Regions from separate parts of the Janthinobacterium sp. SUN176 genome, predicted to be linked through region 3. Evidence: predicted binding sites of a transcription regulator. Region 3 holds the regulator's gene; each other region holds the start of a gene.

Region 1 (8,038 bases), on a different contig from region 3:
AACGACACGCCGGCCTTGCTGGCCGACGCTTGCGCGGATGCGCAACTGCTCGTGCATGAAGCCACGTACACGGAAGCCATGCTGCAGAAAGTGGGACCCGGCCCCACGCACAGTTCCGTGCAGCGCGTGGCGCAGTTCGCCGAAGCGGTCCGCTTGCCGAACCTGATCCTCACCCACTTCAGCGCCCGCTATCACCATGCGGAAGGCATGGCCGAACTGGAAGCGGAAGCGCGGCTGCATTACTCGGGTGAACTGTTCCTCGCGCGCGATTTCGACAGCTATGAACTCGACGCGGCCGGCGTGCTGACCAGGCTGCCGGCAAAATCGTCGCTCAGTGGGGATTGACGCCGTACTGCGCCGCATACTCCGCGGCCAGCGCGCGCGCCGCCTGCTGCTGTGACGGCGTGAGAATTTCCAGCAACTGGTCGCGGTTCTTGATCGATTGCGCGCTGCCCGCCTCGGCCGGCATGGCGATCCACGCATACGCCTGCACGTAATCGAGTTCCACGCCCTGCCCTTGCGCGTACAGCAAGCCGTATTCATTCTGAGCCGACAGGGAGCCGGCTTCGGCCGCCTGCTTGTACCAGAACGCCGCCTCGGCATAGTCTTGCGGTACATCAATCCCCTTGCGGTAAGCCTGCGCCAGGTTGAATTGCGACTGGCCATCGCCCGCCTCGGCCGCCTGGCGGCCATACGCGAGCGATTGCGCCATGTCTTGCGCGACGCCATCGCCGCCCGCATACATCAGGGCAAGATTCGCCAGCGACGGCGGGAAACCCGCTTGCGCGGCCGCCGTGAACAATTCCACCGCTTTCGGCAAATCCTGCGTCACGCCATGGCCCTGGTAATACAGGCTGGCCAATAAATGCTGGCCGGCCGGATCGCCCGTGCGCGCCGCCGCATCGAATTGCTTGAAGGCCTCGGCATAATGACCGTCGTTATAAGCGAGAATGCCCGCTTCATTCAAAGATTCAGGAGAGGGGCTCATAAAGATTCCTTATTCGGGGATTTTTTGGCATTGTACACAGCACTGTTCCGCGCAGAATGCACGATAGGAAATCGTGTGGCGCATTGCCGGATTCATGCAGTATGATCATTCTCCGCCTGATGTAATCCACGCATTGTGCACTCGTGCCAGCCCATAAATATCGCCATGAAACTGATCGCTCTGCTTTTATCCCTGATTTCCACCTCGGTCTATGCTGGCACCTTGCATCTGGATAAAGCCGCGACAGGCAAAGTGCGGCAAGCCGCCGATATCCGCTATGCGAATCACGATGAAAAACAGACGTATCGGCTGAAAATCGGAAAGCAGTGGATGAATGGCAGTTGCAGCAGCAGCGGCACGGGCAATTTGCACGCGCTGCTGCTGGACATGAATTTCGACGGCCATGCCGACCTGTGGGTCACCGGATACACGGATAGCCAGGGACGCATCCGCTGTTCCGATGTATGGTTATGGGATGCGCCAGCGCAGCAATACCGTTTCAATCAACCCTTGTCAGCCATTCCGAATCTGAACATCAACATGGCCGAGCAAAGAATCGAAGGGGGCATACCCAATTGCGGCTGCGCGGCGCAATGCTTTTATGAAGACAGCTATGCGTGGCAAGCCAGCAAATTAATTACCATCGCCCGGCGCGAACAGGATTGCGAACGCTATCGGGAATACCGCTTGAATGACAAAAACGATTTGATTATCGTCAAGGATGAAATCATCGATAGCGGCAATCCCGGCCAGCAGGCAATCGAGAATACGAAAATCTTTGACTGGCAACGCCATGCGCAAACCATGCGCAAATCCTGGGAATGAGGTTTATCCAACCTCATTGCCGCCACAGACACGACACCAGCGAGTAATGACATGACGACACATCCAGCTTCCATTACCTTCCATCCCGCCAAGGCGGAAGACACCCCGGCCTTTATCGACTTACGGGGCAGGACGCGGCAAAACGCCGTGTCCGCGGAACGCCTGGCGGAAGTGGGCATCACGGCCGATACCTGGGCGGAAATGATGCATTCGGGCAGCCTGCCTGGCCACGTCTGCCATCATGACGGCCAGCTGGCCGGCTACTGCTTTGGCGAGCGCGACACGGGCGAAATCATCGTCCTGGCGTTGCTGCCGGAATTCGAGGGGCTCGGCATCGGCAAGACCTTGCTGGAACTGGTGATGACGGAACTGCGCGCGCACGGTCATCAACGACTGTTCCTCGGCTGCTCCGACGACCCCGCTTCGCGTTCGTACGGCTTTTACCGCTACCTGGGCTGGACCTCGACGGGCGAGACGGACAAATATGGCGACGACGTGCTGGAGTTTCGCTTTGCGGCCCAGGCCTAGCGTCTAGCCTGGCACGCGGCTGGCATCCCACACGCGCAGCATCTGCGTGATGGCGCCATCCAGCACGGCGTAGCCCACGCCATCGCGGGTCTGGATAGCCACGCCCGACAGAAAGCTGTCGAAGACGGACGCCAGCGCCACGGCATCCATATCACCAGGCAATTCGCCGCTGGCCATGCCCCGCTCGACGCAGCGCACGAAGCCGGCACGCGTGCGGGCGCGCGATTGCGTGAGGGGCGCGGCCACGGCCGCATGCTCGGCCGTCGGCGCGCTCATGCAGCCGAGCGCCACCATGCAGCCGGGCGGGTGTCCCGCATCGGACTGCATGCTGGCCGACTGGCGCAAGGCCAGCTCGATGGCCGCGCGCGGCGCCAGGCCATCGTCCCACAGGCATTCCGTCACGCGTGCAAACGTGTCCAGATAGCATTGCGCCGCTTCGCGGAACAGCGCTTCCTTCGAGCCGAACGCCGCATAAAAGCTGGGCGCGGAAATGCCGCCGCCCAGGCTCGCCTTGAGCTGGCTCAAGGACGTCGATTCATATCCCTGTTGCCAGAATAAAAACATGGCCTGCTCGACCGCCGCCTGCCGGTCGAACGTGCGCGGCCGTCCCATTTGCGCCATCCTTCGCTCCTCCTCATTTACTTACATACTACTCGATACAGAAGTCATTGACAACGCGGTGCGCCATCGCCTATATTTATACCGATCGATACATATGTACCGCAACGACGGTCAGGGGCACTCCTGCGCCTGATTACTTGACAAGGATGTTTGCCGTGAATCACGCTACGCTCACTACCGGAGCCAGCCCTGCGCTGGCCGACCGCCTCCCCGTCGCCGGCCTGCTGGCCCTGGCCATGACGGGTTTTATCTGCATCGTCACGGAAACCTTGCCCGCCGGCTTGTTGCCGCAGATCAGTACAGGACTCGGCATCAGCGCCGCGCTGGCCGGACAAATGGTCACGGCCTATGCCCTCGGTTCCCTGCTGGCAGCCATTCCGCTCACCATCGCCACGCGCGGCTGGCGCCGCCGCAACGTGCTGTTGCTGACCATCATCGGCTTTCTCGTGTTCAATACCGTCACGGCGCTGTCGTCCCACTACTGGCTGACCCTGGCGGCCCGCTTCTTTGCCGGCATGGCGGCCGGACTGGCGTGGAGCTTGCTGGCCAGCTACGCGCGGCGCATGGTGGCGCCGCATCAGCAAGGCCGCGCCCTGGCGCTGGCCATGGTGGGCGCACCGGTCGCCCTGTCCCTGGGCGTGCCGCTGGGCACCCTGCTCGGCTCCCTGGTGGGCTGGCGCGCCGCATTCTGGATCATTTCCGCCCTGACATTGATCCTGATCGCCTGGGTGCTGGCGAAGGTGCCGGACCACCCGGGCCAGTCCGTCCATGAACGCCTGCCCCTGCGCCGCGTCTTCACGACGCCGGGCGTGCGCCCCGTGCTCGCTGTCGTCATCGCCTGGATGCTGGCGCACAACATTCTCTATACCTACATCGCCCCGTTCGTGGCGCCGGCCGGATTGACGGAGCGGGTCGACCTGGTCCTGCTCGTCTTCGGCGCCGCCGCCATGGCCGGCATCTGGATCACGGGCAAGCTGGTCGAGCGCCACCTGCGCGCCGCCGTGCTGGCCAGCCTGGCCGTGTTCGGCGCCACGGCCCTCGTGCTGGGCATCGCGTCACAGTTTCCCATTGTCATTTACCTGGGCATGGCCGTCTGGGGCTTGTCCTTTGGCGGCGCGGCAACGCTGTTGCAGACGGCGCTGGCCGACACGGCCGGCAGCGGCGCCGACGTGGCCTTGTCGATGAATGTGGTGGCGTGGAATGGGGCCATCGCGGCAGCGGGCGTGGCAGGCGGCGCCTTGCTGGAAACCTGGGGCGCGGGCGCCTTCCCATGGGCCATGGTCAGCTTGCTGGTGCTGGCCTTTGCCATCGCCTGGTCGGCCCGCGCGCATGGTTTCCGGCCGGGACGGCGCAGCGGCGGCGCGCCCGTGGCCGGGCATTGAGCATCAGGGAGCCGCAGGGACACTCATGATGCGGGGCACGTGTCCCGTCTGCGCGAGGAAACGGACCAGGGTGGCATGCGGCAGCGCCACCGTGGCCGTGTTGCGCAGCGGGTGCTCGACAAACTGGACATCGCCGGCGCTGCTTGCCAGCCAGCGGGACAGGGTTTCTTGCATGGAGACTCCTCAGCGCGGACGCGATGAAGAGATTGTAGCGGCGCGCCGCGTGCTGCGCTTGCCGTCAGGGCTGGTTCTCGTCCTTGTCGGCCTTGTCGGCCGCCGCCAGCCCCCAGTCATTCCAGCCTTCGCCAAACAATTCGATCGGATGCTGCGTGCGTTCGGAACCATTGCCGCAGCGCATGGCATCCGGCGGACAATACTTGTCGCAGCCCCAGCAGATGCGTTCGGGGTTCTTGGGATTCAAGGGGAAAGGCTTGGCCATGGGAGGCGATCGTGGTCCGTTGAGGGTTCCTTGTCGACTCTAGACCTGGCGCGGGGGGAGGTCAAACCAATTTCAGCTAGAAACTTGTCCAATATCAAGCTTGTGCAGATCGTGGAGCAGCGGCATGGCGCCGTCCCCTACTCTTTATCTTTTCTGACGGATATGGCCACTTCCAGCACGATACGCGCCACATTGACACCGCCGTCGGCGGCCGGCTGTGCCTTCAGCTCATCTTGCGCGTAGACCATCGTCACCATCGCGCCAGGCACGAACAGCCTGATGTCTTGCTTGTGGTTTATGTAGATGCTTTCGTCCACTGTCGAGCCATCCGCCAGGCGCAAGGTGAAGCTGTTGACCTGATCGCCACGGCGGCTGTCCTGGCCCGCGAAATAGGTGCGTTCGATGATGCCCGTCACGGTTTGCGTCGGGAGGCGCTGGGCCTCGATGCTTTCCCACCAGGCTACGGAAGCGAACAAGCCATGCCTGCCTTTCAGGCCCATGTGGGGCCTGGCACTGTCGAGGGTGAGGGCCTGGGTTTTGGCGACGCGGCCGGGATCTTTTGCCAGGGCTCCAGCGAGGGTATAGACGGGTTTCATCAGCTGCGGGAATTGTTAAAAACAGTCGCTCAATGTTTGCGCCGGATGACGTAAGCGTTCCCGGCAGGCTCGAAACCGAGCGTCGGATAGTAGGACATGGCGTCCGGGGCGGAGAGCAGTATCAAAGACACGTCGTCGCCGATGATGGCCTGGGTGCGCTTGACAAGTTCCTTGCCGATACCCAGGCCCTGGTACCGCTGATCGACGGCCAGGTCCGACAGATAGCAGCAATACGCATAATCGGTCAGCGAGCGGGCCAGTCCCACCAGCTCATTATCCACCCAGGCCGACAGCGAGAGGCAAGGCGCGGCGAACATGCGCGCGATTCTCGGGAGATTGGCGGTCGGGCGCTTGATGCCGGATTGATCGAAGACACGGACGACATCGAGCGGATCGAGGGGGAAGTTATGGCGATATTCGACAGTGCTGTTTTTCATGGATTCAAAAGTGGAAAGTGATCGCGCATGGGAATAGCTTGTTTCTGCAAACTTTACTCAGATTCGCATATGCATTGAATAGTATGCCAGTTGCGGGAGAGAAAGGCTGTTCCCGTCCCCACCGCGCCTGTGACGCTCATTCCGATGTCCGGAACTTCAAAAAGCGTTGGCCTTCATACTCCACCTCGCGATCAAATAGGAAGCCGATTCTTGCCAGCCCCTTGACGCGAGTGCGGCTGGGCGGCAGCAGGATGCTGACCGGGCCAATGCCCAGTTCCAGCCGGCGGTGCATGAAATGGCGCGCCAGCGCCGGCCCATGTCCCCAGAACCCGGGGAGCAATACCAGTGCCAGGTCTGCTTCGTCCCCTTCCTTCTGAAAACCGCCCCAGCCGGCAAACGCGCCATCCACCCGGATAGCCCATGGTCCATAGCCATTCGCTTGCCACTGCGCGTCCTTGCCTTTCGCCCATTCCGCAATAGCGCCATCCGTCCAACGTTCGGTGGCCAGTGGCATATGGCGGATGACGTCCGGGTGATTCAACAGAAGGAGCCATTCTTCGTGGGGAATATCGGAAAACGGGTGAAAAGTAAAAGCCATGTGCGTTCAGTCAGTTGAATGAAAAGCTGATGAACTTATCATCGTGTCACGAAAAGTACGTACTCGCCAACGGAGAACAAAAACGGCGGATCCGGGATTGCAGACTGTAGAATGCAAAACCTTTCATATCTCTATCTGATATCGAACAGACTTGGCAAGGACTGTAAATATGTTGGCACCGTTACGTTTGAATAGATGCATGTACGCTTCCTTGGTCGTCGCCGTTTTTCTTATTGCTGGCGTCTCATCGGCACTCGCGGCCACGCTTGACGAAGACCGGACACGCGGCGACATCCATGGCTTGTTTGAAATCAGGGAGGCCGCAGTACAGTTCATTGCAGCAGAAAACTCCAAAAAGGGAACAAGTTGGCAAGTCCTGGAGCCGAACCGGAAGATTCTGGTGACGAAATGCGCGGCAGCTTTGCGTGTGAAATGGGTTCCGCAAAGCCACGGCCTGTCTGGGCCGAATGTTGCCGTGAGTTGCGCCAAGACCGTCAATCCCGCGATACAGCATAAATGGGAAGTGTTCGTGCCAGTTAGCCGTTAAAGGGGGCATCGCGCATAAATGATCGCTTGGCAAGCCAAGGTCGAATGGGCGCGAGGGCCAGTTCCGCCATTGGCGCATGGACAAAGGCGTTGGACGTCGTCGATGCCGGCTCAATTGAAACGCAAGCCACGAAATAGATATCAAGGCAACAGGGCCATGGGCAAATAAAAGCAATCCTCCCGCACCGGACCTGACAACATGCGATAAAAAAGCCAGTCAAATGACTGGCTTTTCTTATTATGTCGGACTTTCCTGAAACTGTTTTGCACTATCACAAATCTCATACCATGCAGGCTTGGAGCCAACATGCACATGGAATTGTATTCTTGCCTCAGGGTCATCATCCAGGCAATTGACTGAGATGGGAAATGAATCATTCTCTGAGCCAATTTCCCCTAAAGAAGTTCCGCATTTTTTGCAAAAAGTTCTTGCATATGTAAACGGAGGTTCCGGCTCATAGCGTTGAATGAATTCCCGTCCCGCCAGCAAGGTGAATGAATTTTTATCAACGAAGGCCAAGGCGCTCGCTCCGGCCTTCCGACAACGGGAACAGTGGCACATGCCCATCATGCCCGGGGGGGATGTCAATTCAAACTTTACCGAGCCACAGCAGCAACTGCCTTTGATCATGAGGAGTCCTTTTTGAAAGTTGACACTGTATTTTTACACAGTATTTCCAAACAGACAAGGTACACATGATTCAGAAAGCTCCGTGCACGCACGGGGCTGCCGCGCAGCGGGGAATTGCTGCCGCATCACAGGATACCGGCAGACTATTCTTGGCCATCAGGGCCAGATCATCTCCAGACCGACCATCTTGACGACGAAAAAGGTGACGAGCCCCAGGCCCAGGAGCGTGAGCACGAAGAGTGCGGCCACCTTGCCGCCCGCGCGCAGCACCGCGCGCGCCTCCTGCTCTTTCCCCTTCTTCCCTTGATCGTAATGCCACTTGATGGCGAAGAACATGCCCGTGCAAAGCACGAGAGCCTTGAACGTAACGAAGACTATAGGGGTCCAATCCATCATTTTGAGTATTTCCAGGTTTTATTACTTGACACTGTCTATCGTGAGGAGCAC
Region 2 (8,038 bases), on a different contig from region 3:
CCCACGCCCGTATGCGCGATAAAGGAAGTCTTGCCATGCATGACTTGCTTGGCGCGGATGACGTTGCCGCCAAACGCTTCGCCGATGGCCTGGTGGCCCAGGCACACGCCCAGTATCGGTTTCTTGCCGGCGAAGTGCTTGAGCACTTCCACGGAAATGCCCGCCTGTGCCGGCGCTTTCGGACCGGGCGAGATGCAGATGCGGTCCGGGTTCAGCGCCTCGATCTGTGCGATCGTGATTTCATCGTTGCGGTAGACCCGCACGTCTTCGCCCAACTCGCCGAAATACTGCACGATGTTGTAGGTGAAGGAGTCGTAGTTGTCGATCATCAGCAGCATCTTAAAACCCTCCATCCAGGCCATCTTGCACTTGTTCGGCGGCGCGCAGTACGGCGCGCGCCTTGTTTTCCGTTTCCTGCCATTCCATTTCGGGGATGGAGTCGGCCACGATGCCGGCCGCGGCCTGCACGTACAGCATGCCGTCCTTGACCACGCCCGTGCGGATGGCGATCGCCACATCCATTTCGCCGCCAAACGACAGGTAGCCGCAGGCGCCGCCGTAGATGCCGCGCTTGGTGATTTCCAGTTCGTCGATCACTTCCATGGCGCGCACTTTCGGCGCGCCCGTCAGGGTGCCGGCGGGGAAGGTCGCGCGCAGCACGTCCAGGTTCGACAGGCCATCCTTCAGCTTGCCTTCCACGTTCGAGACGATGTGCTGCACGTGCGAGTATTTTTCGATGACCATGCGGTCGGTGACTTGCACGCTGCCCGTCTCGGCGATGCGGCCGATGTCGTTGCGCGCCAGGTCGATCAGCATCACGTGCTCGGCGATCTCTTTCGGGTCGGCCAGCAGTTCGGCCGACAATTCGGCGTCGCGCTCTGGCGTGGCGCCGCGCGGACGGGTGCCGGCGATCGGGCGCAAGGTGACTTTCTTGCCGCCGTCCGCCGTCTTTTCGTTGCGCACCAGAATTTCCGGCGAGGCGCCGATGATCTGCATGTCACCGAAATTATAGAAGTACATATACGGCGACGGGTTGAGCGAACGCAAGGCGCGGTACAGTGTCAGCGGCGAATCGACGTAAGGTTTGCGGATGCGCTGGCCGATCTGCACCTGCATCAGGTCACCCGCCATCACGTATTCATGTGCCTTGGCGACGGCCTTCAGGTAATCTTCCTTGGAAAAGTCGCGGATGGTTTCCGTGCGCACGGAAGCGCTGGTGACGGGCGCATCGACACCGCGGCGCAGCATCATGCGCAAGTCCTTCAGGCGCTGCTGTGCTTTCGAAAACGATTCGGGCTGCGTCGTGTCGGCGTAGACGATCAGGTAGAGCTTGCCGGACAGGTTGTCGATGACGGCCAGTTCTTCCGTCACCATCAGCTGGATGTCGGGCAGCTTCAAGTCATCTTTCGGCGCGCCGCCGGCGAGTTTTTTCTCGATGTGGCGCACGGTGTCGTAGCCGAAGTAGCCGGCCAGGCCGCCGCAGAAGCGCGGCATGCCGGGGCGCAGGGCCACCTTGAAGCGCGATTGGAATTGTTCGATGAAGTCGAGCGGATTGCCTTCGTGTTCTTCGATCACGCTGCCGTTCTTGACGATTTCGGTGCGTTTGCCATAGCTGCGCAACACGCTCGTGGCGGGCAAGCCGATGAAGGAATAGCGGCCGAAGCGTTCGCCGCCGACGACGGATTCGAGCAGGAAGGTGTTCTTGCCGCCTTGTTGGGACTGTGCCAGTTTCAGGTACAGGGTGAGCGGGGTTTCCAGGTCGGCGAACGCTTCCGCGATCAGGGGGATGCGGTTGTAGCCTTGCTGGGCCAGCGATTTGAATTCGAGTTCGGTCATGTTTCTCTCCATGCCGTCAGGGTATGAGTGTGCATAGTGCACAAACCCTGCGGTGGGTTATCAAAAAACTTGCCGGGACACGCAACGTGCGCAACATGCGCAAACGACGTGTGTACAACCGGCAGCAATCGTAACGGCTCGGCCCTTAAGCCTGCCAGGATTGCCAGCGTCGCCAAAGCCAGGCCTCAATCGAGCCGGTTTGGGTGACATTGTGTTTTTTGATGAGAAACGTGTTCACGATATGGTGTTGGGTTTGGTCAGTATGCCGGTTAGTTTTGCATGCCAATAAAACGGGCTGCTTCGAGCAGTGTCTTTACTATACCATCGGAATCGGTATCGTGTATAGAGTGTCCGTGATTGTAGCCATACGGTACCGTCAGTACGGGGCAAGCCGCAGCCCTGGCCGCTTGCGCGTCATTCGAGGAGTCGCCGATGGCCACCACTTTGGATGGCGGCAGGTCGAAGTCCGCGCACACTTGCAGCAGCGGCATGGGGTGCGGTTTTTTCTGCGGCAGCGAATCGCCGCCATAGACGATCTCGAAATACTGGTCCAGGTTTTTCAGTTTCAGCAGGGGCAGGGCGAAGGCGATCGGCTTGTTGGTGACGCAGGCCAGGCGCAGGCCCGCCGCCTTCATCGCCGACAATCCCGCTTCGACCTCCGGATACAGGGTGCTGAACTGGCCGTTGATGGCCAGGTAGTGACGCTGGTAGCCCTCCATCGCCTGCTCGAAACGCTGTTCCACGCCGGCGTCATCGAAGTCGAGCGCCAGCACGGTGCGGATCAAGTTTTCCGAACCCTTGCCCACCATCAACTTGATGGCGTCGGCGCTGATGGGTGCCAGGTCCAGTTCGGCGCGCATGCCATTGATGGCGACATGAAAATCGGGCACGGTGTCGAGCATCGTGCCATCGAGGTCGATAATGGCGGCGCGCACGCCAGCCAGTACGTGGTCTTTCACCCTGCCCGCTTGCATCAGTTGCCCACCGTTTTGGCCAGCTCGGCGCGCATGGCGTCGATGACTGCCTTGTAGTCCGGCTTGCCGAAGATGGCCGAGCCGGCGACAAAGGTGTCGGCGCCGGCGGCGGCAGCGGCGGCGATGTTGTCGATCTTGATGCCGCCATCGACTTCCAGCATGATGTCACGGCCCGATTCGTCGATCATGCGGCGCGCTTCGGCGATTTTCTTCAGCGCTTGCGGAATGAAGGACTGGCCGCCGAAGCCCGGGTTGACGGACATGATCAGGATGATGTCGATCTTGTCCATCACGTGTTCCAGGTAGTGCAGCGGCGTGCCCGGGTTGAAAACCAGGCCCGATTTGCAGCCATTGTCGCGGATCAACTGCAAGGAACGGTCGACGTGATCCGACGCTTCCGGGTGAAAGGTGATGATGTTCGCGCCAGCCTTGGCGAAATCCGGGATAATGCGATCGACAGGCTTGACCATCAGATGCACATCGATGGGTACTTGCACGTGCGGGCGAATCGCTTCGCACACCAGCGGGCCGATGGTCAGGTTCGGCACGTAATGGTTATCCATCACGTCGAAGTGGATGATGTCGGCGCCGGCGGTAACGACGTTGCGCACTTCCTCGCCCAGGCGGGCAAAGTCGGCGGACAGGATGCTGGGAGCGATACGGAATGTTGTCATGGTGAAGTAGCCAAAGGATAGAAAATGCGATTTGCGCTATTTTACGCCTGACGCCGTTACCATGCCTCATGAAGTACGGTGAAACACAGAATACGCATCGCGCGATGGCCAATGCGTCGCGCGCGACACACAATATGACTGGCAATGTCTGAAGAGGAATGACGATGGCGACTTATGAATTTACGGTAACGGTCAAAACGCAATATCTGCCCGATCAATCGGCACCGGACCAGGGGCGGCACGTGTTCAGCTACACGATCCGCGTCGTCAACACGGGCACGGCTGGCGCGCAACTGATTTCGCGCCACTGGGTCATCACGGATGCTAACAACAAGGTGGAAGAGGTGCGCGGCCTGGGCGCCGTCGGCCACCAGCCTCTGTTGCAGCCGGGCGAGCAGTTCGAATACACGAGCGGCACCATGCTGGGCACGCCGCAGGGCTCGATGCACGGCGAATACTTCTGCGTGGCCGAAGACGGCCATCAGTTCGAAGCGCCGATTCCCGAGTTCGTGCTGTCGGTGCCGCGTACCCTGCATTAAGGAAACGCCGGGGGGGGGGCTTGCCCCTTATTTCAGTTTTTCGGTGGCGTTCTGTTCTTCACTGAGCTGCTTGCGTGCCGGCGGTGCGGGCTTTTTGCCCGAATACATGGTCCACCAGACTATAAATGCCAGCAAGAAGAACGCCACCAGCGCCTCTATCATCAAGATCCACATACGCATCCCTATGTTATTTACCCGCAGCCCATTTACCAGCCGTCTGTTTACACGCGGTAGTCTACCCGTTTCAATCGGCGCCGTCGCGCTTGTCTTGTCCGCCTGCACCACGCCGCCCGTCGCGCCGCCCGCTGCTTCCAGCGGCAAGGCGCCCGCCATTGCGCCGACCGTCGTCAAGCCTGTGCCTGCCAAGCCGGCCGATGCCAAGGATGCCACGGACGTGGCGGCGCCCACGTTCGTGCCCGCCAAGTTTGCTGCCTTGCCAGGCTGGGCCCGTGACGACATGCGTGCCGCCTGGCCCGCCTTCATGGCATCGTGCGGCGTGCTGGTGAAACGGCCGGACTGGAAGGAATCGTGCACGATTGCGCGCCAGGTCAATGCCGACAGCGACAAGGCCATCCGCCTGTTTTTCGAGACCTTCTTTGTGCCAAATCAAGTCGTCACCGCCGATGGCGCCAATACTGGACTGGTGACCGGTTATTACGAGCCATTGCTGCACGGCGCGCGCAAGCGTGGCGGCCCATACCAGACACCGCTGTACAAGGTGCCTGACGATCTGGTCTCGGTGGACTTGTCCGGCGTGTATCCGGAACTGAAAAACATGCGCTTGCGGGGCAAGCTGGTCGGCAAGAAGGTGATACCGTACGCAACCCGCGCCGACATCGAGCGCGCCACGTCCGTCACGGGCAAGGAATTGCTGTGGGTGGATGACGAAGTCGAGGCGTTCTTCCTGCAAGTGCAGGGTTCCGGGCGCGTGCAGCTGACCGATACGCAGGAAACCGTGCGCGTGGCGTATGCGGATCAAAACGGCCATCCGTACAAATCGATCGGCCGCTACCTGGTCGACAAGGGCGAGCTGACCATGAGCCAGGCGTCCGCGCAAGGCATCAAGGCGTGGATCGCCGGCCATCCCACGCGCAAGGATGAATTGTTCAACGCCAACCCGAGCTATGTCTTCTTCAAGGAAGAGCGCTTGCCCGATCCGAAAGTGGGGCCGAAGGGCGCGCTGGGCGTGCCGCTGACGCCGCAGCGCTCGGTGGCCATCGATTCGCGCTTCCTGCCGCTGGGCGCGCCCGTATTCTTGTCCACCACGCAAGCCAATAGCGAGATCCCCATGCAGCGCCTGGTGATGGCGCAGGATACGGGCGGCGCCATTCGCGGGCCGATCCGTGTCGATTATTTCTTTGGCTTTGGCGCGGAAGCGGCCGAGAATGCGGGCCGCATGAAACAGAGCGGCGCCGTGTGGGTGTTGTTGCCGAAGCAGGCGCCGGCGCGCTGAGTTTCTCGCGGCGCCGGGCGGGGATTGCGCTAGCGCAAGGTTAGCGCAGGACCATGACGGGTAAATGGGTGTGGGCCAGCACTTTTTGCGTTTCGCTGCCCACGAACAACTTGTTCAAGCCCTTGCGGCCATGCGAGGCCATCAGGATGATGTCGCAATGGTAGGTTTGCGCCGCATTGACGATTTCATCGTGCGGGCTCGGCGACACGGCCACCACGCCTTCGAAAGACACGCCGGCAGCGCTTGCCGCTGCGCCGATCTTGTCGATGGCGCGTTGCGACGCTTCCTGCATCTGCTGTTCATACAGGCTGGCGTCGAGCACGATGCCGCCGTCGGCCATCGGCGAGAACGGGAAGGGCTGCACCACGCTGATGGCGACCAGCTTGGCTTTGTTCAGTTGGGCGAAGGCGAGGGCGGTCTCGGCGGCTTTGTCGGACAACGGCGAGCCGTCGGTGGGAAATAAGATGGTGTTAAACATAGCGTGCTCCTCAAGTGATGTAAGACAGCTTATGGATTTACATCAATTAAAACCTTGATATAAATCAAACCTCACAGGCTTTGGCGTGAATAGTGTCGCCAAGGCAATCTTTTAGCAGTGTATGCCCGTTCATCGCTTCAGGTGCGCACGCTACGCAGCGGCGTGCCCCACACCATGGCCACCGTCAACAGGATGCTGCCGGCCGCGATGCAAGCGAGACCATTGCGCACGCCAAAGTGTTCCGCGATCCAGCCGGCGGCCAGCGCGCCCAGCGGCGCCGTCGCCACCGTCAGGAAGCGCATGGTCGACGTCATGCGGCCCAGCATGGGATCGGGCGTCACCTTCTGGCGCAGGCCCAGGTAGGGAATAAAGAACAGCATCACGCCGCAATCGAAAAAGAACATCAATATGGCATACGCCACGGCGCTGGCGGCCGCGCTGCCGAACAGTGCTGCCGGAATCGTTGGCGTCAGGGCAAAGCACACGGAGGTGGATGCCAGGCCGATCAGGATGGTGCGGCCGGCGCCGTAGCGCTTCGTCAATGGCTTGACGATGAAGGCGCTGAGCAAGACGCCGGCGCCGCCCAGCATCTGCGTCATGCCCAGCACGCCAGGGTTCATGCCCAGGTCGCGCGTGGCGAACAGCACCGTCAAGGCCATGCTGGCGTAAAACAGGAAGTGCCAGATGCCGGCGCCCCAGGCCAGCGCGCGCAGCAGCGGTTCGCGCCACACGAACAGCAAGCCGTCGGCGATGTCGCGCAAGGCGTGCTTGTCGGATGGCGCCGGCCGTGGATCGCGCACGCTCATGGCGCGCAAATTGAAGACGGAAATCAGATAACCGCACGCCGTGCACAGGATGGCGACGGGCGCGGACAAGACCTGCACCAGCACGCCGGCCAGGCCGGGACCGATCAGGCGCGACGCCGATTCGGTGGCGGCAAATTTCGACTGCGCATCGATCAAGCCATCGCGGCCCACGAGGAAAGTCAGAAACACCTGCTCGGCACCGCCGCCCACGACGAAGCCCGTGCCGATGATGAACCCTACTATATATAACCACGGCATCGACAGCACGCCGCACCAGTAAGCCACTGCCACGCTGGCCAGGGCCAGGCCGGACATGCTTTCGCTGAACAGCATGATCGGGTGCTTGCTGCGCCGGTCCAGCAGCACGCCGACGGGCAAGCCGAACAGGGCGAACGGCAGCGCCTGCAAGGCAACCAGCACGCCCATCTGTTCCGGCGTCGCATGCAATAACAGTACCGCACACAGGGGCAGGGCCAGCGAGGTGATCTGGGCGCCGAAGCAATTGAGGCCGTTGCTGAACCACAGGCGGCGGAAATTGACGCTGGCGGCGCTGCCGTCGCCGCGCAGGTAATGGGTGCAGTACTGGAAGAGGGAGGAGAAAATATCTTGCTCGATATGAAAATGATCAGGCTCACAATAATAGCAGCGCACCTGCCGCGCCGCTGCCGTTAGCCGCTACAATCGTTGTCACCGTGTTCATCCAGAGGAGACTATATGCAATACGAAGACTTGATCATCGATATCCAGGACAAAGTGGCGGTCATCCGCCTGAATCGCCCGAAGGCCTTGAATGCCTTGAACGACAACATGATGAATGAGCTGGGCGACGCCTTGCTGAAGTTCGACGCGGATGACAATATCGGCTGCATCGTGCTCACTGGCAACGAAAAAGCGTTTGCCGCCGGCGCCGATATCGCCGCCATGGCCGATTACACCTACCCGGACACCTTTACCCAGGGCTACATCAGCCGCAACTGGGAACATATCTTGCGCGTGCGCAAACCTGTGGTGGGTGCGGTGGCCGGCTATGCGCTCGGTGGCGGTTGCGAACTGGCCATGATGTGCGATTTCCTGATCGCCGCCGACAGCGCCAAATTTGGCCAGCCGGAAATCAAGGTCGGCGTCACGCCGGGCGCGGGCGGCACGCAGCGTTTGCCGCGCGCCATCGGCAAGGCCAAGGCCATGGATCTGCTGTTGACGGCGCGCACCATCGATGCCGCCGAGGCGGAACGCATCGGCCTGGTATCGCGCGTCGTGCCGGCCGATAAATTGCTGGAA
Region 3 (8,038 bases):
ACGCGCTGTTCCCTCACCTGACGGTGCGCCAGAACGTGGGCTTTGGCCTGCGCCGCGGCTGGTTCAATCCTCGCGCGCGCGAAAAATTGCAGAAGGTCGAGCATTGGCTCGACGCCTTCCACCTGCAGGAACTGGCGCACCAGTTTCCCGACGAGTTGTCCGGTGGCCAGCGCCAAAGGGTGGCGCTGGCGAGGGCGCTCGTGGCCGAGCCGGCCGCGCTGCTGCTCGACGAGCCGTTTGCCGCCCTCGATCCGGCCCTGCGTGTCAAAATGCGCCTGGAGTTGAGCCAGTGGCAGCAGCGCCTGGACGTGCCCATGATCTTGATCACGCATGATCCGGAAGATGCGCGCATTCTGGGTGAACATGTGCTTTACTTGCGTGACGGACAAATTGACAGCATGGAAGAGACATTGGGTGAACGCATTGGATAAATCAGCGGCAGCGGAAATCGGCCTGCAAGGCTCGGTATGGATGACGGTGGGCGGAGAAAACCTGGGCGGCGCCGGCCGGGTGGAATTGCTGGGCGCCATCGCCGAGTGCGGCTCCATCACGCAGGCGGCCAAGCTTGTGAAGATGAGCTACAAGGCGGCCTGGGACGCCATCGACGCGATGAACAACCTGGCCGGCGAACCGCTGGTCGAGCGCTTGACGGGCGGCAAGGGCGGCGGCGGCACGCGGCTGACGCCACGGGGGCGCCAGCTGGTCGACAATTTCCGTATCATCGAGCGCGAGCATGCCCGCTACCTGCGCCAGCTGGGCAGCCAGGCGGAAGGCATCGCCGACGATCTTTTACTCATACGGAGAATGGCCATGAAAACCACGGCACGCAATCAATTCCTGGGCAAGGTGACCGAACTGAAACAGGGCGCCGTCAACGATGAAGTCACCCTGGAATTGCCCGGTGGCCAGCACATCGTGGCCATCGTCACGCAGGGCAGCAGCGCGAGCCTGGGCCTGGTGCCGGGCGCGGAAGCGTTTGCGCTGATCAAGGCGTCATCCATCATCCTCGTGACGGACAGCCAGGGCGCGCGTTTTTCCGCGCGCAACCAGCTGGCCGGGGTCGTGACGCGCGTGCAGACGGGCGCCGTCAATACGGAAGTGGTGCTGGACTTGCCGCGCGGCGGCACGATTGCCGCCATCATCACCAACCAGAGCAGCACCGACCTGGGCATCGAACTCGGCAGTAACGTGACGGCGATTTTTAAAGCGTCCAGCGTGATTCTGGGCGTGCCCGCCTGATTTAATCCTGCAGGCGCGACAACCAATCGGCCGCCGCCGCCAGCGCCTGTTCCAGTTCCTGCGCCGTGTGCGCCAGCAGCGCCGGGGCCTCGTCCAGGCGGCCCGCATCGATGGCTTCCTCGGTGGCGAACGCGGCGCGGATCAGGCGTTTCGTGCCTAGGGTGCCGACGGAGCCGCGCACGCTGTGCAGGATGCGTGCCACGTCGCTGTGGCGGCCCGCCTGCAACGCCGTTTCGGCGTCGCGCACGGGCGTCATGCCCTTGTTCAGCGCGTCTTCCACCATGCGCCGCAGCACGCCGCGCCCCTTCGCATCGCGTCCCATCACGCGCATCAGCGGCGCCATGGAAAACACTTCCTCATCGGCGACGCGTGCCGGCTCGGCCGTCTGAACTTGCGGGCGCTTGGGCAGGTGGCGCAGGATGACTTCCATCATCTCTTCCACCACCACGGGCTTGGCGATGAAATCGCTGATGCCGGCCGTCATGCAGCGCTCGCGCTCGGACGCCAGCACGCCGGCCGTCATGGCGATCACGGGCAGGTGCAAGCGCAGTTCCGTGCGGATGATGTGGGTGGCGCTGAAACCGTCCATGACGGGCATCTGCATGTCCATCAGCACGATGTCGTAGCGCAGCGCTTCCGTGCGCAGCCGTTCCACGGCTTGCAAGCCGTCGCCCACCACGTCCAGGGTGGCGCCCATGTGTTCGAGGATGCCGCGCGCCACGGCCTGGTTCAAATGATTGTCTTCCACCAGCAGGAAATGCACGCCGGCCAGTTCCGTGCCCAGCGGCTGGTGCAGCATGCGCTGCTCGCCGCCGTCGTCCTTCGCGATCAGCGCCTGGTGCAGGGCGTCGAACAGGCTCGATCCCGTGATCGGCTTCATCAGCACGACGTCGGCCTCGGCCGCGCTGGAGATTTCTTCCAGGTGGTTGCGGGCGAACGCGTTGACCATCACCACGATGGGCTGGCGCTGGCCGCTGGCCGCCTGGCGGATGGCCTTGGCCGTGGCCAGGCCATCCATGACGGGCATGTGCCAGTCGGCCAGCACCACGTCATACGGTTGCTGCTGCGCCAGGCGTTCGCGGTACAGCTCGATGGCGGCAAAGCCGGAGTCCACTTCGTCGGCCAGCCAGCCCCACGCCTCGATCAGCTTGACGATCAGTTCGCGCGTGGTGCGGTTGTCGTCGGCCACCAGCAGGCGCAGCTGGCCCAGCGCCGGCGTGCGCCGCGTTTCGGCCGGTTGCGCCAGCATTTCGAAGGGCACGCTGAACCAGAAGCGGCTGCCCTTGCCTTCGCTGCTGGCGACGGCGATGTCGCCGCCCATCATGTGGATCAGCTGCTTGCTGATGGCCAGGCCCAGGCCCGTGCCGCCGAAGCGCCGCGTGATGCTCTGGTCGCCCTGGGAAAACGCGGCAAACAGCTGCTGTTGCTGCAGTTCCGTCATGCCGATGCCCGTGTCGCGCACCTCGAAGCGCAGCCAGGCGCGGCCGCTCTCGCTCTCGGCCAGGCTGACGGCCACCACCACTTCGCCGCTCTCCGTGAACTTGATGGCGTTGCCGGCCAGGTTGACGAGGATTTGCTGCAGGCGCTGGGCGTCGCCCACGAGGCGCCGCGGCACGTCGGGCTCGACGGCGATGGCCAGTTCCAGCTCCTTTTCGCCCGCATTCATCGTCATCGTCGTGGCCAGGGTATTCATGACTTCGTCGAGGTCGAATTCGACGGGCGACAATTCCATGCGCCGTGCCTCGATCTTCGAATAGTCGAGCACGTCGTTGAGGATGCCCAGCAGCGACTGGCCCGCCACGCGCACCATGGTCAGATACTTGCGCTGTTCCGTGTCGAGTCTGGTATTGCCCAGCAAATACACCATGCCCAGCACGGCATTGAGGGGCGTGCGGATTTCATGGCTCATGTTGGCCACGAAATCGCTCTTCGCGCGGTTGGCCGCCTCGGCCCGGTCGCGTTCCTGTTCCAGCTCCGCCGCGCGCGATTCGAGTTCCTGCTGCAGACGGTCGCGTTCGCTCATCAGGCCGTTGAACGCTTCCGTCAGTTCGCCGATTTCGTCGCGCTGCTGCACCGGCACGGGCGTGAAGCGGCTGCCGCTGGTGCGCAGGGCTTGCAGGGTGTCGCGCAGGCGCACCAGCGGCGACAGCAGGCGCACGGTGACCCAGCCCAGCACGAAGGCGGCCAGCAGCGAGGCGAGGATGCTCCACAGCACCAGCCGGTACAGCACGCCATCGAACGGTTCGAAGGCATCTTCGACGGGGAGCGAGGCGGCCAGCAGCCAGTTCACGGATTTCAGGCGCTTGAAGCTGTTGACGGCCGTGATGCCGCGGCTGTTGGTGCTGACCATGCTGCCTTCGCCATCTTCCTTCAGCAGCCGGGTGGTCGTCAGGTTGGCGTTCGGCTGGCGCGGTTGCAGCAGCCGGCTGGTATCGGGATGCAGCACGTAGCGCGGCACGGCGCCGCGCGTGAGGATGAAGTAATAGCCGCTCTTGCCGATCTTTTCCGAGCGCAGGCGGCCCAGCAGGTTGTCCTTGTACAGGCGCAGCACGCCGATCACGACGCCGGCCACCTGGCCATCGGCGGCCAGCACGGGCGCCACCATCTGCACGATGGGCATGCCGCTCGACTTGCCCAGCATCGGTTCGGTGATCATGGGCTGGCGCGTGCGCAGGACGGTCTGGAAATACTCGCGCTCGGCGACGTTGATGCCGGCGCGCCCCGCTACTTCCGGCATGTCGGCCACGACGGCGCCATGCGCGTCGAGCACCAGCACGTCATCGAACAGCACCAGCATCGAGCGGCGCGAATAGTATTCGCGCAATTGGGCGGGCCGGGCGATCAATTCCGGCGGCTGCTGCCTGGCCGTCAGGGTGACGATCTGCAGCAGCATGCCCAGCTTGTCGTCGAGTTCGGCGGCGGTGCGGCTGATCAGGGACGATTGCTGGCTCAGCAGTACTCGGGTGAAGTCGTCGCGCATGTGCTGCACCTGGATCATGGTGACCAGCGCGATCATGGCGATCGAGGTCAGGCTGGTGGCCAGCGCGACTTTTGCTTTAATGCCGAGAGGCTTCATGATTTCCTTTTCAGTACCGGGCGGCACAGGCGGCAGATAATGCTGTCAGGAATTTTCCTATCAATGCCCCAGCTTGGCAAGCGCCGCCGCGCAAATTGCCCGCCCCGTACGGGCTTTTGACGATGTTGCCATATAATTAAAGGCTGGACGTCGTTTATTCGCCGAATTTACGGTGAAATTGGCATACGGCAACCCTGTATGCGGCTGTATGCAGTAAACTTGTTGTTGCATTTTCTAAAAGGTACCGACATGACTGAAGCGCTACTCACTCCAACCTTGCCCACCGTGAACGTGGAGGCGTTGCGTGCGCGATGCTCGACCTGCAGCATGCATCAATTGTGCCTGCCGATGGGCCTCGATGTGGGCGACATGGACAGGCTGGATCAGATCATCGGCCGCCGCCGCAAGATCGTGCGCGGCGCCTCGCTGTTCCGTATCGGCGACTCGTTCCAGAACCTGTATGCGATCCGCCTGGGGCATTTCAAGACGTACCAGATCAATCCGGGCGGCGAAGAGCAGGTGACGGGCTTCCAGATGGCGGGTGAACTGCTGGGCATGGACGCCATCAGCGCCGACCGCCACCACTGTAATGCGGTGGCGCTGGAAGACAGCGAAGTGTGTGAAATCCCGTTTTCCAGCCTGGAACAATTGCTGGGCAACATGCCGACCCTGCTGCGCCATTTCCACCGCATGATGAGCCAGGAAATCACGCGCGAGCAAAGCGTCATGTTGCTTTTGGGTAACATGCAGGCGACGCAGCGCTTTGCCGCCTTCATCGTCAACCTGGCGTCGCGCTATGAAGCGCGCGGCTATTCGGGCAGCAATTTCCAGCTGCGCATGTCGCGCGAGGAAATCGGCAACTACCTGGGCCTGACCATCGAGAGCGTCAGCCGCCTGCTGTCGAAGTTCAAGAAGGAAGGCTGGCTGCGCGTCTCGAACCGGGAAATTGAAATCCTGCAGCCGGCCAAGCTGAAAGCCATTACGGCCGGCACGGACGTCTGCAAGTAACAGCACCGTCAAAACCTGCTGCGCGTCGCGCTTTGCGGCTTGCGATGCTCGCTGTGCTATAGCACAGCTGCGCTTCTCAACCACAAATCACTGCCGCTCGCTACGGTTTTCCCGGCGCTGTACGTTATAGCTCTTCATCCGCATGCAGCGCGATGCTGCGCTGCAGGGGCCAGGTCCAGATGCCGGACAGGCGCCACTCGCGTTTGTCGTTTTCCACCAGCACTTGCCAGCGGCTGCGCTCGAGCATCGGCAGCGCTACGGAAAAATTGCCGGCTGCGTCGGGCTGCACCAGCACCTTGATATCCTTTTCCGGCAGGGTCGCATGCGCCAGGTGCAGCTGCAAAGGCGCTTGATAGGCCTTGCCGAAGCTGTGCACGGAACCGGTCAGGCGCGCTGCAGCGACGTCATACGACAGGCGCGTATCCATCGCCAGGTCGCTGGCGATCGTGTCGCGCTTCAAATCCTGGTTGATCGCCTTGCCCTGCTTGTAATAATCGCCCACCACCAGCGCATCGGGCTGCGTAAACGCGATATAGCCCATGAAGCTGCCGACGACCACGGACAGGCCGGGGCCGATCATCAGCAGCCATGGCCAGCGATGCTTGTACCACGGTGCAACGGGTGCTTGCAGTTTCAGACTGTCGGACATGATATTTCTCCTGTTTAATCAGCCAGTCCCCGCATGGGGACCGGCCTTCCTGCAACTTCGTGGCGGCGGCGAGGGCACCCGGTCCCCGTCCGCCTTTCCTTGTTAACGCGGCACGATGAATACCGCGCTTTCACGCACATGCAGCGATGGGTCGTCCAGCGATTGCAATTCGATCGCAATCTTGTTCGAGCCCTTCTCTCCCACGCCGTGCGGCACGCGCAGGCGGATCGGCCAACCCAGCGTTTCCGTCGGCTGCAAGGTCACTTCTTCGCGCGTCAGCAAGGTCAGGCCCGGCAAGCCGGAAGCGCTGATTTTGAAATGCTGGCTTTGCTCCGACGTGTTCATGATCTGCAGGCGGTAGACGTTTTCGATCATGCCGTCTTCCACTTCGCGTCCCATGGAACCGCGGTCGCGGATCACGTCCATTTTCAGAGGCGTGCGCAGGGCCAGCGAAGTACACACGGCGATGATGATCAGGGCCAGGATGGAAGTGTAGATCAAGACGCGCGGGCGCATGGCGCGCTGGCGTATCTGCTTCGAATTGAAGTTGTTTTCCATCGCATGGTCGGTACTGTAGCGTACCAGTCCCCGTGGCCGGTCGACTTTGTCCATCACGCTGTTGCAGGCATCGACGCAAGCGGCGCAACCGATGCATTCATACTGCAGGCCGTTACGGATATCGATGCCGGTCGGACACACCTGCACGCACAGGGTACAGTCGATGCAATCGCCCAGCTTGTCGTTGTTGCCGGCCTTCTTGCTCATGGCGCCACGTGGTTCACCGCGCTTGGCATCGTAGGTGATGATCAGGGTGTCCTGGTCGAACATGGCGCTCTGGAAGCGCGCGTAGGGGCACATGTATTTGCACACCTGCTCGCGCAGCCAGCCCGCGTTGCCGTAGGTTGCCAGACTGTAGAACAAGACCCAGAACCATTCCCAGGGACCGAAGTTCAGCGTGGTCACCGACTGCGCCAGTTCCTTGATCGGCGTGAAGTAGCCGACAAAGGTAAAGCCCGTCCACAGGGCGATGGCGCCCCATACCAGGTGCTTGGCCGTCTTCTTGAACGCCTTGCGCACGGAGGGGCCCTGCTTGTCGAGGGCCATGCGCGCGCTGCGCGTGCCCTCGATGCGGCGTTCGACCCACAGGAAAATTTCCGTGTATACCGTTTGCGGGCAAGAGAACCCGCACCACACCCGCCCGGCAATGGCCGTGACGAGGAACAACAAATACGCACAGATGATCAGCAGGGCCGCCAGATAGATGAAATCCTGGGGCCACAGCACGACGCCGAAAATGTAGAACTTGCGCGTGGTCAAATCGAACAGCAGGGCTTGCCTGCCATTCCAGGTCAACCACGGCAAGCCGTAGAACGCCAGCTGGGTAAGCCATACGCATACCCATCGCCAGGTAGCGTAGCGTCCTTTGGCCTCGCGAGGGTAGATTTGCTCGCGGGCCGCATACATCTTGATGACTTGAGGTTCCATTTTTACTTTGCGGGTGCCTGCGGATTCGACAGGCTCCAGACATACGCCGACAGCACGTGTACCTTGGATTCGCCGAGGAAATCGCTGAAGGCCGGCATGGTGTTGCTGCGTCCCTTGCGTACGGTTTCCATGATGGTGTCGGCGCTGCCGCCGTACAGCCAGGTCTTGTCCGTCAGGTTTGGCGCGCCCAGCATCTGGTTACCCTTGGCATCGGCGCCATGACAGGCCATGCAGGCGCCGAACTTGGCCTTGCCCAGCACGGACTTGACGGGATCCGAGGTCGAGCCGGACAGGCTCAGCACATAATGGGCCACGTTCTCGACATCCTTTTCGGAGCCCAGGGCGGCGCCCATCGGTGGCATTTGCCCATTGCGGCCGTGCATGATGGTGGTCTTGATGATGTCGGGTTCGCCGCCATACAGCCAGTCCTTGTCGGTCAGGTTGGGGAAGCCCTTGTTGCCGCGCGCATCCGAACCGTGGCATTGCGCGCAGTAGGTCAGGAACAGGCGCTGGCCGATGGCTTGCGCCTGCGGATCGGCGGCCACCGTCTTCAAGTCCTGGCTCAGGTACTTGTTGAACAA
Region 4 (8,038 bases), on a different contig from region 3:
TCCTGATGGAAACTTCTTCGCCAGCACCGCCATTCCCTTGGTCCGGCGAGGCATACGCCCCACTTTTCCGCCTGCGCACGGCTTGCACGACAGAGAAAATAATTACAAATAAGATATTTGTTTCCAGAAATCTGGTAAGGTCATTTGCATCGGCCACCCGCAGCGATGGCCGGCCCCGATCCTGTTTTCAGCGCCACGACGCTCTCTTTGCCTGCCCACGATGATACCTGCCAGCGTCCAGCACCTGTTCCACCTTCCCGCCGATCCGGCCCAGCTGCATCACGGCCAGCATGCGCCGGGCCTGGTGCTGCTGTCGCTCGTGATCGCCATTTTCACGTCGTGGATGGCCTTCCAGATGACGGCGTACAGCCGCGCGCAGGCGAGCATCAGCCGCCGCTTGCACTTGCTGTGCCTGCTGGCCGGCAGCCTGGCGCTGGGCTGCGGCGTGTGGGCCATGCATTTCATCGGCATGCTGGCCTTCGAGCTGGGCACCAGCGTCGCCTACGATCCGGGCCTGACCTTGCTATCCATCGTGCCCAGCGTGGCGGCCTCGTTCGTGGCCCTGGCCACCATCAGCCGGCGCGCCGTCACGGCGCCGCTGCTGCTCAGGAGCGGCTTGCTGGTGGGCCTGGGCATCGGCGCCATGCATTACACGGGCATGCACGCCATGCGCATGGGCCTGTCGCTGCGCTACGAGCCGCTGCTGTTCGCGCTGTCGCTCGTCGTTGCCGTGGCGCTGGCCACCGTGGCCCTGTGGATACGCTTCGGCCTGCGCGGCTGGAGCGGCCGCGTGTCTGCCTCGCGGCGCACCTTGATCAGCGCCGGCGTCATGGGTTGCGCGATTGCCGGGATGCATTACATGGGCATGCAGGCCGCCCGCTTCGTGGGGACGATTCCCCCAGGCAATGATGCCGATGCCAACCGGCCCATGCTGGTGATCAGCGTGACCCTGCTGACCATCGCCCTGACGATCCTCGTCGCCTCGGCCGTGGGCATCTTGCGCTACCGCGAACTGTTTCGCCACCTGAACCAGAGCGAACACTGGACACGGTCGCTGTTGACGAGCACGGTCGACGGCGTCATCACCATCGACCGGCATGGCGACATCGTCGACTTCAACGGCGCCGCCGAGCGCATCCTCGGCTGGCGGGCGGCGGAAATTGTCGGCCGCCACGTCAGCCTGCTGGTCAGCGACGTGCGCCAGTCGGAACAGAACGGCCTGCTGCACTACCTGCGCACGGGCGAAGGCGAAGCGGTTCACACCAGCGAGGAAATCGTCTACCTGCGCAAGGATGGGGTCCCGGTCGCCGTGCAGCGCTCGATGGCCAGCGCGCGCCTGGCCGACCAGGATTTATATGTGCTGTTCATTACGGACATCAGCGAACGGCGCGCCATGCTGGCCGCCCTGCGCGAAAGCGAGCAGCAGTTGCGCTCGCTGATCGGCAATCTGCCCGGCATCGCCTTTCGCTGCACCACGGCGGAAAACCAGCCCATGCTGTTCATCAGCGACGGCGTGGAAGGGGTCACCGGCTATCCGCCCGCCGACTTTCTCGGCGCCGCGCCGCGCCGCACCATCACGGGCCTGATCGCCAGCGAAGAGCGCGCCTACGTCATCGACGTCTTCAACCGCAGCGTCGCCAGCGGCGAGCCCTACCTGCTCGAATACCGGCTGCTGCATGCCGACGGCACGGCGCGCTGGCTGTGGGAGCGGGGCACCGTCGTGCACGACGCGGCAGGCGCCGTACGCTGGGTCGACGGCGTCATCCTCGATATCAGCGAACGGCGGCAAATGGAGGAAGACTTGCGCATGGCCAAGGAAAAAGCGGAGCTGGCGGCCGCCACGCGGGCCAGCTTCGTCGCCAACATGAGCCATGAAATCCGCACGCCGATGAATTCCATCCTCGGTTTTACCGATGTGCTGCTCGACTCGCCGCTGGCGCCCGAGCAGCGGCGCCACCTCGATACCGTACGCCAGTCCGGCCGCTCGCTGTTGCGCCTGCTCAACGAAGTGCTCGATACTGCCAAGCTGGACAAGGGCGCCGTGGCGCTGGAATTGCGCGACTACAGCCTGCTGGCGCTGGTCGACGAACTGGCGTCCACGTATGGCATCCATGCGCGCGCCAAGGGTTTGCGCATGGAGGTGCAGTACGACCCGCAACTGCCGGCCCTGCTGCATGGCGACGAATTGCGCATGCGGCAAGTGCTGGGCAACCTGCTCGACAACGCCATCAAGTTCACGCCCGGCGGCGTCGTCAGCCTGGCGGCGCGCCGCGACGATGGCCAGCTGCACCTGCTGGTGCAGGACAGCGGCATCGGCATCCCCGCGGAACGGCGCGACGCCATTTTTGACCCGTTCGTGCAAGCGGACGCCTCGACCACGCGGCGCTTCGGCGGCACGGGCCTGGGCACCACCATCAGCCGGCAGCTGGTGACCCTGATGCAGGGGCGCATCTGGGCCGATGCCGCCTTGCCGCACGGTAGCGTGTTCCACGTCATGCTGCCCTTGCTGCCGGCGCGCCAGGCGGCGCTGCCCGCCAGCGAACGGCGCAGCGTGCGTCTGCCGCCCCTGCGCGTGCTGGCCGCCGACGACGTGCCGCAAAACCTGGAACTGCTGAGCTTACTGCTGGGCAAGCGTGGCCACACGGTGGTCACGGCCGGCGATGGCGCGCAAGCCTTGCAACTGGCGCAGCAGGATGACTTCGACGTGCTGCTGCTGGACTTGCAAATGCCGCACATGGATGGCCTGGCCGCCACGCAAGCCATCCGTGCCGCCGCCCTGCGCGACGGACGCCCGCGCGTGCCCGTGATCGCCATGACGGCCAGCGTGCTCGAGGCGCACCGCAAGGCGGCGCGGGCGGCCGGCATGGACGGTTTTGCCACCAAGCCCGTCGAATGGCAGGCGCTGGCGCTGGAAATCGCGCGCGTGCTGGGCCTGGCGGCGGACCCGGCCGACGATAGCCTCGCACCGCCGCCCGCTGGCGGACGGGTGCTGCACCATGCGGGCGCCCTGCAGCGCTGGGCCGGCAACGACAGCGCCTACCGCGCGGCGCTGGCCCGTTTCGGACGCGAGCATCCGCGCCTGCCGCCCGCCCTGCTGGCCGCCATCGAAGCGCGCGACCACGCGGCGCTCTTGTCGCACAGCCACCAACTGCGCGGCGTGGCCGCCAACCTGGGACTGGAGCAACTGGCCGCCAGCCTGGCGGCGCTGGAGCAATGCTGCGCCGGTCCCGGTGCTGCTCCCGCCACGGCGCAGCAGCTCGACGAAATCCTGGGCGCCCTGCTGACGCAATGGCCGGCGGCAACGGCCGCCATCGCCCGGCTGGCGCCGCCTGTCTTGCCGGCGGCAACGGCGGCGGCCATCGACGCACCTGCCGTCCGGCAAGCGGCCACTGCCCTGTTAAGCGCCTTGCGGCGCGGCGAACTCGATGACGCGGCGCAAGCCCAGTTGCAGCACGCCATGGGCGCGCAAGCGGACGAGCTGACGCCGCTGCTGCATGCCATCGACGACTTTGATTTTCCCCAAGCACAGTCGCTGCTGCACGACTTGCTGCACACCTACGCCCCGGAGTCCCCATGAATGCACCAGCCAGGCCCGTGATTCTCATCGTCGACGATGAGGCGGCCAATTTGCAATTGCTGCGCCAGATCTTGCAGAACGACTATGCGCTGCTGTTCGCCAAGGATGGCACGCGGGCGCTGGCACTGGCGCAGCAGGAGCGCCCGGCCCTGATCCTGCTCGACGTGATGATGCCCGGCATGAGCGGCCACGACGCCTGCCGCCAGCTGAAGGCCGCGCCGCTGACGGCCGCCATTCCCGTCATTTTCGTCACGGCCCTGAACGACATGCGCGACGAACTGAGCGGTTTTGAGGCGGGCGCCGTCGATTACATCACCAAGCCGCTCAGCCCCGCCATCGTGCGCGCCCGCGTGCGCACGCACCTGTCGCTGGTGCGCATCGATGAATTGAAGGAAACGCGGCTGCAGATCGTCCAGCGCCTGGGCCTGGCGGCCGAATACAAGGACAATGAAACAGGCTTGCACGTGATCCGCATGAGCCATTACGCACGCCTGCTGGGCGTGGCCGCCGGCATGGACGAGGCCGCCGCGGACGACCTGCTGCACGCGGCGCCCATGCACGACGTGGGCAAGATCGGCATCCCCGACCGCATCCTGCAAAAGCCGGGCAAGCTCGACGCGGACGAATGGAGCATCATGCAGACGCATGCGCGCATCGGCGGCGACATCATCGGCGAACATGCGGAAGGCGGCATGCTGGCGCTGGCGCGCGCCATCGCCGTGTCGCACCATGAAAAATGGGATGGCAGCGGTTACCCGAACGGCTTGGCAGGCGAAGCGATCCCGCTGGCGGGGCGCATCGTCGCCGTGGCCGACGTCTTCGACGCGCTGACCTCGGTGCGCCCGTACAAGCGCGCGTGGTCGGTGTCGGACGCCGTGGGCTATCTGCAAGCGCAACAAGGCAGCCATTTCGATGCGCGGCTGGTCGACCTGTTTGTCGGGGAATTGCCCGCCATCGACGCCATCCGGCTGCGCTGGGCAGAGAAAGCGGAACACCACGCGCCCGCTTGAAGAGTGAACTCCCGCCACGGCCAGCGTTGTTGCGTCACACAAGCAAGTGCCGGACAGATGGCGCCGGCGCCGATGCAGACCACTGGAGGGGCCAGGAGTTCAATGCCATTATGGCTGGCGCTGGGGCGGGCATTTTGATGCACATCAAACAGCTTGCACTTTCCTGGCTGCGCACTTGCAGATGGCCCTGGCCTCTCTTTTTTTGACTTACATCAAGCCCAGCATAGGAAAAGCCCCGGCCAGCACGGCAATGCTGGACTTGCCCGTGTTGCCGTTCTAGCCTTGTTGCCATCCTGACTACCGAATGACAACATGGCTTACAAATCCATCCTCGTCCACGCCGACCTGTCGCGCCATGCGCCGCAACGCATCGCCATCGCGGCGCGGCTGGCGCACGCGCACCAGGCGCACCTGATCGGCGCAGCCATGACGGGCATGTCGCGCTTTACCCTGGAAAACAACCGCGGCATGCGCGGCGGCGCCGTGGCGGCGCAGATTTCAGCCTTGCATGGGCAGGCGGAACAGGCGCTGGACCAGTTCGAGACGCTGGCGCGCCAGGCCGGCGCCGCCTCGCTCGAGCGCCGCCTGATCGAAGACGATGAGGATGGCGGCATGGCCGTCAGCGCCCGCTACAGCGATCTGACCGTGCTGAGCCAGCACGACGCCGGCGAAGCCTTGCCCGGCGCCATGAGCGACCTGGTGCCCTACGTGATGCTGAACGCGGCCCGTCCCGTGCTGATCGTGCCGCGCAGCGGCCAGTTCGCACAGGTGGACAACACGGTCGTGGTGGCCTGGGATGGCAGCATGGAAGCGACGCGCGCCATCGGCCACGCCCTGCCCCTCTTGCGCGCGGCGCGCCTGGTGGTGCTGGCCCTGCTGCACCCGCCGGTCGGCCACGCGCAGCCGGCGCGCCATCCGGGCGCCGACATCGCCGCCTACCTGAGCCGCCATGGCGTGCCCGTGGAAGTGCGCCCGGCCGTCGCCACGGGCGACATCGGCGCGGCGCTGCTGGCCATGGCCGCCGAAGTGCATGCGAACCTGCTGGTGATGGGCGGCTACGGCCACGCGCGCTTCCGCGAAATCCTGCTGGGCGGCGTGACGGAAACCGTGCTGCGCCAGATGACCTTGCCGGTGCTGATGGCGCACTGACACCAAGCGCGCTCCATGTCGTTGCACAATGGGTATACTTGCCTGTTTATCCATATCAAAGCAATGTACATGAACCAACAACTCCTCAATTGGGGCAATAGCCTGGTGCCGTTCGGCGGCGAACTGCTGTGGACCGCCCTGCCGTGGATGCTGCTGTGCAGCGCGGCCGGCTTCGTGCTGGCGCTCGGCATCTGCTACCAGCTGGCCAGAAAATGCCTGCTGGTGCGCCGTCCCCGCGCCTGGCATGTGGCCGCCAAGCTCAGCTATGTACTGATCCTGCTCGCGCTGCCGCTCCTCGGTGCCGGGTTTGGCGCCGTGCACAGCGTGCACCGCGTGGTCAACCAGGCCCTCGAGCGCGACTTGCAGCCCGTGGTCGAGGCGCAGATGCCGGCGCTGCGCGTCTACCTGGAACAGCAGGTCAAGCTGATCGCCCCGGGCCAGCCCATCAGCGTGCGCAGCCTGCTCGAACCGTTCGTGCAAGGCATGTATTACCAGCCCACGTCCGGCAGCTACTGGGAACGCAGCAAGGCGCGCTGGATCAATGAATTCATTCTGCGCCGCGGCAGCGTGCTGCTGACGCAGGTGCTGCAGGAACAGCTGATCGCCAGGGTCGGCCTGCTCGGCGAAGCGCTCAAGGGCGCCAACTTCCGTGGCCAGGCGACGGGCGAGCTGGCCGCGCTGGGCACGGATCTGGCCGTGCGCCTGACCACCGACGTGGCGCGCCATGCCGACTTCAGCAAACTCGACAAGTCAGTGCCGATGATTTTCATCGACGCCATCAAACGGCAAGCCGGCGCCTATTTCAATTCGCTCAAGATCACGCTGGGCCTGTTCGCGCTGGTGGCGCTGCTGCTGGTATGGGGCGAGATCATGCTGTACCGCCATTACTACCTGCGCCGCCATCCGCCCGCCGCGGCCCTGCCCGTGTCGCCCATGTAAAAAAAGCCGCGCCTCCTTGCGGATGGCGCGGCTTTCAGGCGGCAGCTAAACCCTTAGGCTTTGCGCTGCGCCACGGCGTCGACGACGCACAGGGCCGTCATGTTGACGATGCGGCGCACGGTGGCCGATGGCGTCAGGATGTGCACGGGCTTGGCGCAACCGAGCAGGATCGGACCGACGGCGATGCCGTTGCCGGCCGCCGTCTTCACCAGGTTGTAGGCGATGTTGGCCGATTCGATGTTCGGCATGACGAGCAGGTTGGCGTCGTTCTTCAGTGCCGAATTCGGCATGATTTTTTGACGCAGCTTGCTGTCGAGGGCCGTATCGCCGTGCATTTCGCCGTCGATTTCCAGGTCCGGCGCGCGTTCCTTGATGATGGCGAGCGCGGCGCGCATCTTTTGCGCCGAGGCGCTGTCGCTGGAACCGAAGTTCGAGTGCGACAGCAGGGCCGCGCGCGGCGACAGGCCGAAACGGGTCATCTCTTCGGCGGCCATGATGGTGATCTCGGCCAACTGGTCGGCGTCCGGGTTTTCATTGACGTGCGTGTCGACCATCACCAGCTGGCGTTCCGGCATGATCAGCACGTTCATGGCGGCGTAGACATTGCTGCCGGCGCGCTTGCCCAGCACCTGGTCGATGTATTTCAGGTGCAGCTGGGTGGTGCCGAAGGTGCCGCAGATCATGCCGTCGGCGTCGCCCTTGTGGATCATCATCGAACCGATCAGGGTGTGACGGCGGCGCATTTCCAGTTTAGCGTATTCCTCGGTGACGCCTTTGCGGCTCGTCATGGCGTAGTACGTATTCCAGTAATCGCGATAGCGCTCGTCGAAGTCCGGGTTGATGACGTCGAAGTCGACGCCTTGCTTGAGGCGCAGGCCGAACTTCTGGATGCGCGCTTCGAGTACCGGTGGGCGGCCGACCAGGATGGGACGCGCCAGTTTTTCATCGACCACCACTTGCACGGCGCGCAGCACGCGCTCTTCTTCGCCTTCGGCGTAGACGATGCGTTTGAGTTCGGCCGGCGTGGATTTGGCCATCAGGAACAGCGGCTTCATGAAGGTGCCGCTGCGGTAGACGAATTGCTGCAGGCTGTCCGCGTACGCTTGCAAGTCCTTGATCGGACGCGTGGCGACGCCGGAATCCTCGGCCGCCTTGGCCACCGCTGGCGCGATCTTGATCAGCAAACGGGGATCGAACGGCATCGGGATCAGGTATTCAGGACCGAACGACAGGTTGCTGATGCCGTAGGTGGTAGCCACAATGTCGGACTGCTCGGCATGCGCCAGGTCGGCGATCGCGTGCACGACGGCGATTTCCATCTCGCGCGTGATGGTGGTGGCGCCGCAATCGAGGGCGCCGCGGA

Evidence for each region. The regulator FNR, encoded in region 3, switches genes on or off when oxygen is low (the NO sensors DNR and NnrR bind a similar motif). The targets are predictions, from matches to a motif close to TTGATNNNNATCAA.
Region 1: a site for FNR is predicted at 4,868-4,881, ahead of O3299_RS00635 (DUF3079 domain-containing protein). Genes of this name have one in related genera too.
Region 2: a site for FNR is predicted at 6,009-6,022, ahead of O3299_RS24170 (universal stress protein). Genes of this name have one in related genera too.
Region 4: a site for FNR is predicted at 4,722-4,735, ahead of O3299_RS17875 (universal stress protein). Genes of this name have one in related genera too.

What each region holds. Positions count from the first base shown of each region.
Region 1 is NZ_JAPWIA010000001.1:119,351-127,388, reverse strand. It holds gene O3299_RS00670 (ribonuclease Z) at 1-345, shown strand, start outside; gene O3299_RS00665 (tetratricopeptide repeat protein) at 332-988, opposite strand; gene O3299_RS00660 (hypothetical protein) at 1,154-1,813, shown strand; gene O3299_RS00655 (GNAT family N-acetyltransferase) at 1,865-2,341, shown strand; gene O3299_RS00650 (TetR/AcrR family transcriptional regulator) at 2,345-2,962, opposite strand; gene O3299_RS00645 (MFS transporter) at 3,199-4,344, shown strand; gene O3299_RS00640 (hypothetical protein) at 4,348-4,518, opposite strand; gene O3299_RS00635 (DUF3079 domain-containing protein) at 4,583-4,783, opposite strand; gene O3299_RS00630 (hypothetical protein) at 4,921-5,379, opposite strand; gene O3299_RS00625 (GNAT family N-acetyltransferase) at 5,409-5,816, opposite strand; gene O3299_RS00620 (GNAT family N-acetyltransferase) at 5,953-6,414, opposite strand; gene O3299_RS00615 (hypothetical protein) at 6,614-6,961, shown strand; gene O3299_RS00610 (GFA family protein) at 7,199-7,522, opposite strand; gene O3299_RS00605 (hypothetical protein) at 7,748-7,987, opposite strand.
Region 2 is NZ_JAPWIA010000004.1:285,323-293,360, forward strand. It holds gene O3299_RS24135 (aminodeoxychorismate/anthranilate synthase component II) at 1-338, opposite strand, end outside; gene trpE (anthranilate synthase component I) at 340-1,836, opposite strand; gene O3299_RS24145 (phosphoglycolate phosphatase) at 2,106-2,810, opposite strand; gene rpe (ribulose-phosphate 3-epimerase) at 2,810-3,484, opposite strand; gene apaG (Co2+/Mg2+ efflux protein ApaG) at 3,649-4,023, shown strand; gene O3299_RS24160 (hypothetical protein) at 4,051-4,197, opposite strand; gene O3299_RS24165 (murein transglycosylase A) at 4,292-5,476, shown strand; gene O3299_RS24170 (universal stress protein) at 5,517-5,954, opposite strand; gene O3299_RS24175 (MFS transporter) at 6,092-7,411, opposite strand; gene O3299_RS24180 (enoyl-CoA hydratase) at 7,475-8,038, shown strand, end outside.
Region 3 is NZ_JAPWIA010000002.1:66,596-74,633, reverse strand. It holds gene O3299_RS19645 (ABC transporter ATP-binding protein) at 1-431, shown strand, start outside; gene O3299_RS19640 (TOBE domain-containing protein) at 472-1,239, shown strand; gene O3299_RS19635 (response regulator) at 1,241-4,315, opposite strand; gene fnr (fumarate/nitrate reduction transcriptional regulator Fnr) at 4,565-5,323, shown strand; gene O3299_RS19625 (FixH family protein) at 5,448-5,972, opposite strand; gene ccoG (cytochrome c oxidase accessory protein CcoG) at 6,075-7,457, opposite strand; gene ccoP (cytochrome-c oxidase, cbb3-type subunit III) at 7,460-8,038, opposite strand, start outside.
Region 4 is NZ_JAPWIA010000001.1:3,954,472-3,962,509, forward strand. It holds gene O3299_RS17865 (MHYT domain-containing protein) at 221-3,577, shown strand; gene O3299_RS17870 (two-component system response regulator) at 3,574-4,587, shown strand; gene O3299_RS17875 (universal stress protein) at 4,900-5,736, shown strand; gene O3299_RS17880 (hypothetical protein) at 5,806-6,675, shown strand; gene O3299_RS17885 (NADP-dependent malic enzyme) at 6,729-8,038, opposite strand, start outside.